3 regions of the Cloacibacillus evryensis DSM 19522 genome follow, and region 3 is predicted to be linked to each of the others. Evidence: riboswitches for the same ligand, from Rfam matches in the RefSeq annotation. Region 3 holds a riboswitch; each other region holds the start of a gene.
The links. A riboswitch is a leader RNA that binds a small molecule or an ion and turns the genes downstream of it on or off. The one in region 3 is predicted to bind cobalamin.
Positions count from the first base shown of each region.

Region 1: it holds a riboswitch for cobalamin, as region 3 does, so the genes downstream of both, CLOEV_RS11365 (TonB-dependent receptor plug domain-containing protein) here and CLOEV_RS01985 (Synerg-CTERM sorting domain-containing protein) in region 3, are expected to answer to the same signal.
Region 2: it holds a riboswitch for cobalamin, as region 3 does, so the genes downstream of both, CLOEV_RS00495 (sirohydrochlorin cobaltochelatase) here and CLOEV_RS01985 (Synerg-CTERM sorting domain-containing protein) in region 3, are expected to answer to the same signal.

Region 1 covers NZ_KK073872.1:2,530,603-2,533,871, forward strand. Annotated here, with positions in the region: gene CLOEV_RS11365 (TonB-dependent receptor plug domain-containing protein) at 1-1,299, opposite strand, end outside; cobalamin riboswitch at 1,458-1,622, opposite strand; gene CLOEV_RS11370 (helix-hairpin-helix domain-containing protein) at 1,834-2,106, shown strand; gene CLOEV_RS11375 (metallophosphoesterase) at 2,288-3,269, opposite strand, start outside.
Region 2 covers NZ_KK073872.1:117,337-120,605, reverse strand. Annotated here, with positions in the region: gene cbiB (adenosylcobinamide-phosphate synthase CbiB) at 1-105, shown strand, start outside; gene CLOEV_RS00505 (pyridoxal phosphate-dependent aminotransferase) at 108-1,118, shown strand; gene CLOEV_RS00500 (histidine phosphatase family protein) at 1,115-1,720, shown strand; cobalamin riboswitch at 1,785-1,956, shown strand; gene CLOEV_RS00495 (sirohydrochlorin cobaltochelatase) at 2,115-3,005, shown strand; gene CLOEV_RS00490 (FecCD family ABC transporter permease) at 3,008-3,269, shown strand, end outside.
Region 3 covers NZ_KK073872.1:475,374-478,642, forward strand. Annotated here, with positions in the region: gene CLOEV_RS01980 (TonB-dependent receptor plug domain-containing protein) at 1-295, opposite strand, end outside; gene CLOEV_RS01985 (Synerg-CTERM sorting domain-containing protein) at 377-1,660, opposite strand; cobalamin riboswitch at 1,845-2,047, opposite strand; gene CLOEV_RS01990 (DUF1659 domain-containing protein) at 2,177-2,395, shown strand; gene CLOEV_RS01995 (DUF2922 domain-containing protein) at 2,439-2,657, shown strand; gene CLOEV_RS16340 (YvrJ family protein) at 2,898-3,053, shown strand; gene CLOEV_RS02000 (YcbK family protein) at 3,178-3,269, shown strand, end outside.

The DNA of each region.
Region 1 (3,269 bases), 2.1 Mb from region 3:
AGGGTTGGGAAGCCAGTATCCATACGCGTCCGCGTAAAACATCTGATAGAAGCTTGGCATCGAAAAATAGCGCCCGGCCGTCGCGTAATAGAGAACACCGTTTTTGTTCGCCCAATTCAGGGAAAAGCGCGGCATCAGCTCGTGCGCGTCTTCTCCGTCTTCCACATTCCAATATTCATAGCGAAGGCCGATGTCAAAGGCCGCCTCTCCGATGGGAATGGAGGTCTCTATGTAAGGCGCGTATTCGGTTCTCGTATTTTCATACGGAAGGTTGTCCCCCCACGGGTTGCCGCTGTTGGAATACTCCGCCTTTTCCCTGCGGAAATCCATACCGAAAATAAACGGCAGCGTTCCGATCTCCTGCCTGCGGTTATAGGTGGCACCGAACGTATCGCCCTCGTAATTAGTCACGCCGGAGCTGTCGGAGACCTCTCTTTCAGTCTTATGGTAGTACAGGCGGCCGGTATTGGCCCCGTCTGCGTAATTAAGGGCAAAGCGCCTGTATTTATTTTCCTGACGGTTTTCGGAGGTCCCTCCGCCGTAAAAGACATCCGTGTAATCCCATACGGATTTAAAATCTCCGACCTCTCCGAGGAACGACCACGGTCCCTTTGTAAAGCCGAAAGAATAGTCGTTTCCTTTATAATCTTTTGCTTTGTCGTATAATCCGGTGGAAGGGTCGGCCAGCCGTATCTTTGTCTCGCCCTCCTGCGTTCTAGTGTACCCCGCAAAGACCCTGAAATCATTGCTGAGCACCACGGTCCCGCGGATATTTCCCCGGAACCATTCTCTGTTTCCTCCCGACAACGTTATACTGCCGCCGGACTTGTCGGAGGATCTGCGGGTAATGACATTGATGACGCCGCCCGCCGCGTTTGAGCCATAGATGGCGGAACCGGCTCCCTTAACCACTTCGATCCGCTCAACGTCCGTCAGCGCGATGCTGCGCAGATCAAATGGCGAACCAAGGTCCGCTCCCACGCCGTAATCGGCCCCCATATAGGGAATGCCGTCGACCAGCAGCAGCACTTCGGAATTTAAGCCTCTGACCGTTACGCCCTTCGACTGCGCCATCGAGGCGTTGTTCAGCAGCGTATTGATCCCCGGCACTCTCGCCAGTACGTCCTGCACGTCGCGCGCGCCGCTGGCGTCGATCTCCCCGCGCGTGATGACATAGGTCTGCGCCGGGACGTCGGCTATTGAATCGGCGAGACGCGATCCAGTAACCTCTACCGCCGCCACATCCGCCACATCGGCGCTCTTTGTTTCCCCTGCCGCAAACGACGGCGCCGCGAACATTGACAAGAATAAGAGAGCCCCCGCTGTCTTCTTCCACAGATGATACATAAAAACACTCCTTCTGTTAATTATTTGTATATAAACAAAAAGCAGAGACCCCGAAGACGGAGCCCCTGCCATATACGCAAAGCAGACGCTGCACCTCGCCCTCGCGATCTACAACTCATACGGATACGGCAGATGTTCTGACTCCTGATCATCCTACGGCGCGCCTTCCCGCCTTCGGCAGTGGCATGGTGCGCTTTCGTCCCAGTTACAGCAGCGGGGCTGTTCCGGATTTCCACCGGATTCCCTGTCTGTACTCCGTTACATTATTTTGTTATTTTACACTATGACAGGCGGTTTTGTCAGCAACATATCTTCATAGTTTTTATCTCGCCGCGGCGGGGAGCGGCTGTTTCAGCCTCATGATACAATGATAACAAGATAGAAAATCCCGGCGGAACGGCCGCCGGTTGTTGAGAACAGACTTCGAACGACGACAGGAACGCCCGCCGGACTGGCGGCTCTTCGCGGTGTGGAGGGATGAGGCTGATGGAGAACGATTTGAGAAAAATTCCCGGCATCGGCAAGAACATGGAGCAACACCTGCTGGATATCGGGATAAACTGCGTCAAAGATCTGGTGGGAAAAGATCCCGAAGTCCTCTTTGAGCGAGACTGCATCCTCAAAGGGCTCGCGGACGACCGCTGCGTATTATATGTCTTCCGGCTGGCGGTCTACTACGCGGAGAATGAGGCGCGCGAGCAGGAAAAGCTTAAGTGGTGGTATTGGAAGGATAAGGAGTATCACCCCCAAAAGGGCTGAGCGGCTTTTAACATTCCGCGTGCGCCGCGCACGGCCAGCGCGCGGTTGGCTTACAGCTCTTTCTTAAAATATATCATGTCTTTAAGCAGTACGCCGTCGTCGATGATCGGCAGGCGCTGAAGCCACGGTCCGGGGAACCACTGATTATACGCACCAGATAGTGCATATAATCAGCGGTTCCCTAACTTTCTTCCCCGCGAAGCCGCATCACCGTTATCTCTGCGGGTACGCCGATACGGAGCAGGAAGCCGTTCCAGATCCCCGTGCCGGGCGATACGTAGAGTTTCATCTTTCCCACATCATACCAGCCGCTGACGAAGCCGCCGTTGAATCTTTTGACGACGGCGGCGAGCCCGGGGACCATGCCGCCGTGCGTGTGCCCCGAGAGCTGAAGGTCGGCTCCCGCCGCGGCGTTCCTTCGCGCCGCGCCCGGCTGGTGGTCGAGGATTATTTTGGGAACGTTTTCAGGAATGCCGGAAAGCGCCTTCTCCGCGTCCGGCGCCTCGGCGTCCGCGAAGCGCAGCGCCGCCAGATCGGCGACGCCGGCGACCGCGATATTTTTACCGCCGCGCCCGATCATCGCATGTTCGTTGAGGAGTATCTTTATGCCGAGAGTCTCCTCGATATACGCCTTCCACTCCCCCGCGTTGAAGTAGTACTCATGGTTCCCCAGCACACCGTAGATGCCGCGGGGCGCGGAAAGCCCGGAGAGCGGCGCGATATCGGCGCTCCTGTCGCGCACCACGCCGTCGATAAAATCGCCGGCTATGAGGACCGCGTCGGGCGAAAGCGCGTTGACGCGTTTCACGAGCTCCGCCGCGTAATCGGCGCGGCGTGAGGCGCTTATGTGTATGTCGCTGAGCAGCGCTATTTTAAAGCCGCGAAGCTCCGGCGGCAGCCCCGGCAGCGAGACCTCCGTCTCGTTGACGCGCGGCAGCCGCTGAGCCTCATATGTCCCGTAGACCGAAACGGAAACGGCTATCACGGCCAATATAAGAGCCGCCCCCGCAGAGGCCGGCAGACGCGGCGCAGCAGGCAGGAATATCCTTGCCAGAGCGAGGACTATCATCAGAATATCTTTCAGCAGCGTGAATACAAAGAGCAGAAAGAGCGCCCCAAAGGCGGCCCCGTAAAGTTCGATGAGCCACCGGGGAAGCTCGGGA
Region 2 (3,269 bases), 360 kb from region 3:
CTGCGCGAACCGGAACCGAACGACATCCTGCGGGCTCACTACATTATGGATGTTTCCGCGGCGCTCTGCGCCGTGCTGATCTTTGCGACAGAAAGGTTTGTTTGACGATGGAATTCCGGCCGCACGGCGCAAATCCCGAAAAATTATATCAACAGTTCGGCATCCCGATGCCGGAGAGGGTCTTCGATTTCAGCACCAACACGAACGCGGTGGCGCAGCGCGGGGGCTTTTCGCCCGACCTGCGCGCGGCGCTCGAAGATTATCCCGACGACGACTGTGCCGCGCTGCGCGCGTTTCTTTCAAAGACGACGGGGGCCGCGCCGGAAGATATCCTCGTGACAAGCGGCTCCAACGAATCGATCTATCTTATCGCCTCTTATGAAAAGGATAGGAAGAATCTTATTCTCCAGCCAACTTACGGCGAGTATCTGCGCGCGCTTGAAAATTTTGGCGCGGCCCCCTGCAACATCTTTGACCTCCGCGCCGCAAAGCTGCCGCAAGGGGGATCTGTCTGGCTCTGCAATCCCTGCAACCCGACGGGGAGCTTCATACCGGACGCCGAACTTGACGAGATCGCGGCCAGCCATCCGCGGACGCTCTTCATCGTCGACGAAGCCTACCGCGATTTTATCTGGACCGAAGAGGAGCCGCTCCCATACCGGCCCCACCCCAACGTCATACGGCTGCGCTCGCTCACCAAGACCTACAACCTCTGCGGCGCGCGCATCGGCTATATCCTCGCCGACGCCTCGGTGACGGAGAGGCTGAAAAAACGGCAGCCGAGCTGGAGCGTCAGCGGCCTCGCGCAGCAGGCGGCGCTTTTCTTCCTCGCGGACGACGCTCTTCTGCGCCGCACGCGGGATTATTACGCGGCGGAGATGCCGCGGCTCATCTCCGCGGTAAACGGCGCGGGCTTCGCGACGCTGCCGACCTGCGTCAACTATTTTCTGGCGCGGACGGATAACGACGAGAAGCTCATCCGCTTTTTGCTCGAACGCGCCCTCGTCGTGCGCCACACGAGAAATTTTCCCGGACTTGAGGGAAAGTTCGTGCGCATCGCGGCACGGACGAGAGAGGAAGACGACCTGCTGACCGACGCGCTGAGGGACTACCGGTGAGGATCTGTCTCATCCGCCACGCGCTGTCTCTCGCGAACGCGGAGAACGTCTGGACGGGACAGCGCGATGTCCCCCTCTCGCCGCGCGGCGTCGCCGAACAGCGGGCGATATGCGCGCGTTTCGCATATCCGCGCGCGGAGTTATACTTTTCATCGCCGCTCGCCCGCTGCACGCAGTCGCTTGAGCTGATCTACGGACGCGAGGCCGATTATCTTCCCGCCGCTCTCTCCGAATGTTCGCTCGGCGTCCTTGAGGGCAGGCCCTACACAAACCTCGACGACGATCCGAACTACACCGCCTGGCTCGCGGCCCCGGACAGGCCGGTAGAGGGCGGCGAGAGCTTCAACGGTTTCACGGAGCGCGTCTGCGCCGGCTTCGAGGCGCTGCTTTCGCGCTGCCGCGCGGCGGGAGTTTCAACGGCGGCCGGCACGATGCACGGCAACGTGATGCGCGCGCTCCTGCACCGCTTCGCCGACAGGAATATCCCGCACGGCGAGTGGCGGATACCGAACGGCGGCATGTACGTCCTTGACTTTAAGACGGACGGTTCGGCGGCGTTATGGAGCACGGCCCCTGATTTTCTCTTTGCGCAGGAGGATTAAATTGCCCCGGCGGCACAAAAACTACCTGTCGCACACGGCGGCCATCTGCTATAATGACCGAAAATCGAATATTATCTTTCTCAGTAAGGGAAACCGGTGCGGATCTTTCCAATGCCGGTGCGGCCCCGCCACTGTAGCTCGGACGAAAGCGCAAAGAAGCCACTGGAATTTTTCCGGGAAGGCGCGCTGTCAGGATGAAGGGAAGTCAGGAAATCTGCTGAGGAAAGGTTTAGGGAAGGGGGTCTGTTTGCGCGGGCAAACGTCTTCGCGGCATTTGTTACAGCTTGCCATAAGCTGACAGGGTAATGACTCGGAGGATCGCTTCCGGGTCATTTTTTATTGGACCCAGAATTTTTCTGGATTGGCGATGATCGAAAGGATGGAAATATTTCTCATGAAATCGTTTGTAATAGCTCTCGTAATGCTCACACTGGTAATGTCCGGCACGGCCTTCGCCGCGGCCCCGAAGGACAAGCCCGACAAGAAGGGCATCCTCGTCGTCGCCTTCGGCACCTCGATGCCGGAGGCGAAAAAGGCGATCGACAACCTCGTCGACTCGACGAAAAAGGCATTCCCCGACACGGAGGTGCGCCTCGCCTACACGTCGAACATCATCCGCCGGAAGATCGCGAAGGAACAGAACCTCAATATCCCGACGCCGACCTCCGCTCTCGCGCAGATGAACGACGAAGGCTTCACCCATGTCTATGTGATGCCGATGCACATCATCCCCGGCGAAGAATATGACGACATCGCGGGCCTCGTGAACGGCTTTGCCGCGGTAAAGGGCAAGTATGAATTCAGAGACTTGAAGCTCGGCAGCCCCTACCTCTCGTCAGCCGCCGACTGCGACCTGATGGCCGACATCCTCATCAAGCGTTTCGCGAAGGATCTCGCGAAGAAGAACACCGTGATCGTCCTCATGGGCCACGGCACGCCGCACCACGCGGCAAACGCGATGTACAGCCAGCTCCAGCTCTCGCTCGATAAGAAGGCCCCCGGACGCTTCGCCCTCGGCACGGTCGAGGCGGCTCCGATGATCGAGGACGTGATCGCGCGCCTCAAGCATGACAAGAGCGTGAAGACGCTCGTCCTCTCGCCGCTGATGATCGTCGCCGGCGATCACGCGAACAACGACCTCGCCGACAAGGACGATCCCGAATCATGGTACAGCCAGCTTAAAGCGGCCGGATACAAGGACGTCAGGACCTTCCTCGTCGGACTCGGCGAAGACGCGGATATGGCCCGCGTATACGTCTCCAAGATCAAGGATATGATGAAATAAGGATGACCGGCGCGGCGGAACTCTCGGAGCATAGGCGGCGGCTTTTCGTCAAACGGCTGCGCCTCGCGGCGCTGCTCTCCCTGCTCTTGCTCATCGCCGCGCTATGGCGGCTCGGCGCGGGCGAGTGGGATATTCCCGCCGCCCGCGTCGCGGCGCTTTTGAATCCGTTTTTAGACGAAGCCTCGCGCGCCTCGCCCGAGGCTCTCGTCGTCCGCAGCGTCCGGCTGCCGCGCTTTCTCGCCGCCGTCGGAACGGGCGGGCTGC
Region 3 (3,269 bases):
AGGCGGAGCTGCCGCGCACGGAGGCGGTGGTGTAGGCGCCGCGCCCCTTGGTCTCGATGATGTGCAGCCCCGGGACCTGTTTAAGGAGTTCGGGAAGGTTTTTCTGCTCTCCCTTCATCTCCTGCGGTTTGATGACGGTGACGGTGCCGGGCGACAGCAGCAGCTTGTCCTCTTCCCCCGCGTCGGCGGTGATCTTTTCCGCGGGCAGTTCCGCCGGCCGTTCGGCGGCCCCGGCGCCGCCCGGCGTCAGGCACAGTAACGATAATAACGCAATGGCAATAAAACTTTTTCTCACTTTGGCAGCCCCTCGCTTATATTTGCAAAGGCAGAGCCGGAGTGTGTGCCGGCCCTGCCGCTTTGCGTATCCGTCCGTTATTTATTGCTTTGCGCTCCTTTTCCCGCGGATGAGAAGCGGGATGAGGGCGATCGCCATCAGAGCGGTCGGAATGCCGGCGTTGCAGCCGCCGCTCGAGCCGGAATCCGGCGTCGGTGCTGACGGGACGTTGGCGACAGCGAACTGCGCGAGGTCGCCCTGCAGCGCGTCCTTGTCATAGGTCGTCCACGCCGCGCCGTCATAGCGGTTGAGGGACGTTCCGGCGGCAACCCAGAGGTAACCGGTCTTTGAATCGTAGCTCATGCCCGCGGCCCAGCCGGTGCCGGTGAAGTCCTTGATCATCGTCCCTATATCGCCGGCGGCGAGCTTCTCCGCCGTGGTCTCGTAGACTCTCATGCTGTAGCCGGAGAAGTCGGCCTTCCATTCGACCGCCTTGATGTAGATCTTATCGCCGGCGACGACGACCGCCTTGAAGAAGTGGTTGAAGGTGTTGTCTTTCTTATATACGTCGGCGGCGGTGACGAGCGTCTTAGTCGTCATCGCGTCAAGGTCAGCCGCCTCGATGGAGCTGGCCTCGTTGAGCGTGCCGTAGGGCTGGCTGCCGCCGACCGAGGTCACGTAAAGCGTCGAGCCGGAGAGCGCGTAGGCCCCCTGCCCGCCGCCGTCAAAGTTGAGGCCGGCGAGCGGCAATGTCGCCGTTTCGTTGAGGTCCGCGTCAAGCTTGACCAGCGTGTTGGGAAGGTAGCTGTAGTTGCCGTAAGTGCCCTTTGAAGCCGAGAAGATCGCGTAGACGGAGCCGTTGTACGTTACCAACCCCTCTCCGTGCCCGCTGTAGCCCTCCTGCGGTTCGAATTCGAGCGTCGCCAGCTCCTTATAATCGTCGCTCGACGTCGATATCTTGCTCACGACCGCATTCGCGTATGAGATGCCGTAGAGATAGCCGTTCATCGCCTTCATGGCGCGCGTGTTGAAGAGTGAGGTCGTGATCTCCGCCGCCGGTTTGGCCCAGACGTCCGCCTTGCTCCAGTCCTCCTCCGCGCCCGGCGAGTAGACGTTGATCGTATCTACAGCCGCGCCTGATCCATAGAGCGAGATCGCCACACGGTAACCGCCTTCGGCGTTCGTGAAGCCGAAGATGCCCTGCCCGGAGTCCCCGCCCATGTTGCCGATGAGCGGCGATACGGGAGCGCCGCTTCCGTTGATGACGCCGAGCGCGGTGTTCGAATAGTTCGTCTGCCTCGTGAAGAGCACGTCGGCTGACGCCGGAAGGACAGTGAATAACGCCAGCGCGATGATAAGAAGTAACGATAATGTTTTTTTGCGCATTTTCAAATTCTCCTCCTGATGATCGATTTTTTATTAAGATTCTGCCGCAAACAGAACTTAAACAAACTATGGAACGCCAAACTCCGCCTATATACACGAACACACGCGGGAGAGCGATGACACCGTCTCCCGCGTGTGATATATACGTCGGTCAGCCGCTGCCATGCGCCCGCTGCGCATTTAAAGCCATTCTATCTCCGCGGCAGGTTTCCCGACTCTCGATCATCCTGGGCTGCGCCTTCCCATCTTTTGACAGTGGCATAATGCAGCTTCGTCCCGATTACGGTGGCAGGGGCCGTTCCGGCATTTGACCGGATTCCCATACTCCGAAGAAAATATTTTATTATGGTCAAAACAAGATCCAAAACCTTATACGTAAACTATCACGGCTTTGCCTCATTGTCAATTATGAACATACATTATAAATTGCCCAAATAATCAATCAAAGAACCTGTTTGTAAAACTCCGCCCCGCGACACACTATTATAGTTATCAAACACGAAAGGAGGAAATCAAATGGCAAGCATCAAACACCTGACATCAGCTCTGCGCCTTACGCTCTCCCTCGGCACCGTCGACGGCAAGAGCGTTACCAAGACGGTCTCCGTCTCGAAGATCGGCGCGGCGGCCGGAGCGGAGACGCTTAACGCGCTCGTGGGCGCGCTCGGCGGCCTGCTCGAGCACCCCGTAGCCTCGGTGAAGAAATACGACACCGGGCTCCTCGAGGTCGAGTAACGAAGAGAACAGACAGGACGACGGAAGGAGGTGAAACAAGACAATGAAAACGATCCGTATGAAATTCATCACCGAGGCCGGCAAGAACTTTTTCGTCAGCATGGACTACGCGGCCCCCGAGCTCTCCGGGACCGAGGGCGCGGCGAAGGTCCAGGCGGCGGCAGAGCTCATCCTTGAGCAGCAGCCCTTCGCCGTGACCCTCGTATCCTGCGAGGCGGCGGAGCTCATCGAGCGCACCTCGACGGAGATCGCTCTCGCATAGGCCGGAGCGTAAAGAAAACGGGAGGGGAGCGCGCCTTTCTCCCCTCCTTAAACCCAAAGCAAAATGCCAACTCAAAGTATGTATTAGTGGTTGCGTAAATACATAATATTTGATATCATACAGTAAAGCAGGTGAATAAAAACAAACCCCCGTAAAACAAAATGGCGCATAATACTTGAGATCGCCGGGCGTCTCATCGCCCGCGCGCTTGACCGCGCAAAAGAGAGGAGGCGGTAAAAAATGGACGAACTGACGGGCAGCATGATCCAGAACGGATTCTCCATCGCGGTGGCCTCATTCCTGCTCATCAGGATGGACAAACGTCTTGAAGAGCTGACCAAAGCGGTGATAAACCTTGGCTCCGTAATGGAAAAGGCCGCGCGCCCGGAGAACTGAACCACCGCCGCACGAAAATAAATACAGACCGCCGCTCTTCGCGGCGGCGGTCTTCCCTGAAAAAAATCATCCCCCATAAAACAAAACACATACCGAATACAGACAAAGGAGGGTATCTTCACCCATGCGCCTCAACGACTTCCAGATCTCCCCGAACTTCAACCTTAGGGAATTCCAATGTCCCTGCTGTCACGCCGTCATTGTCCACCGCAAACT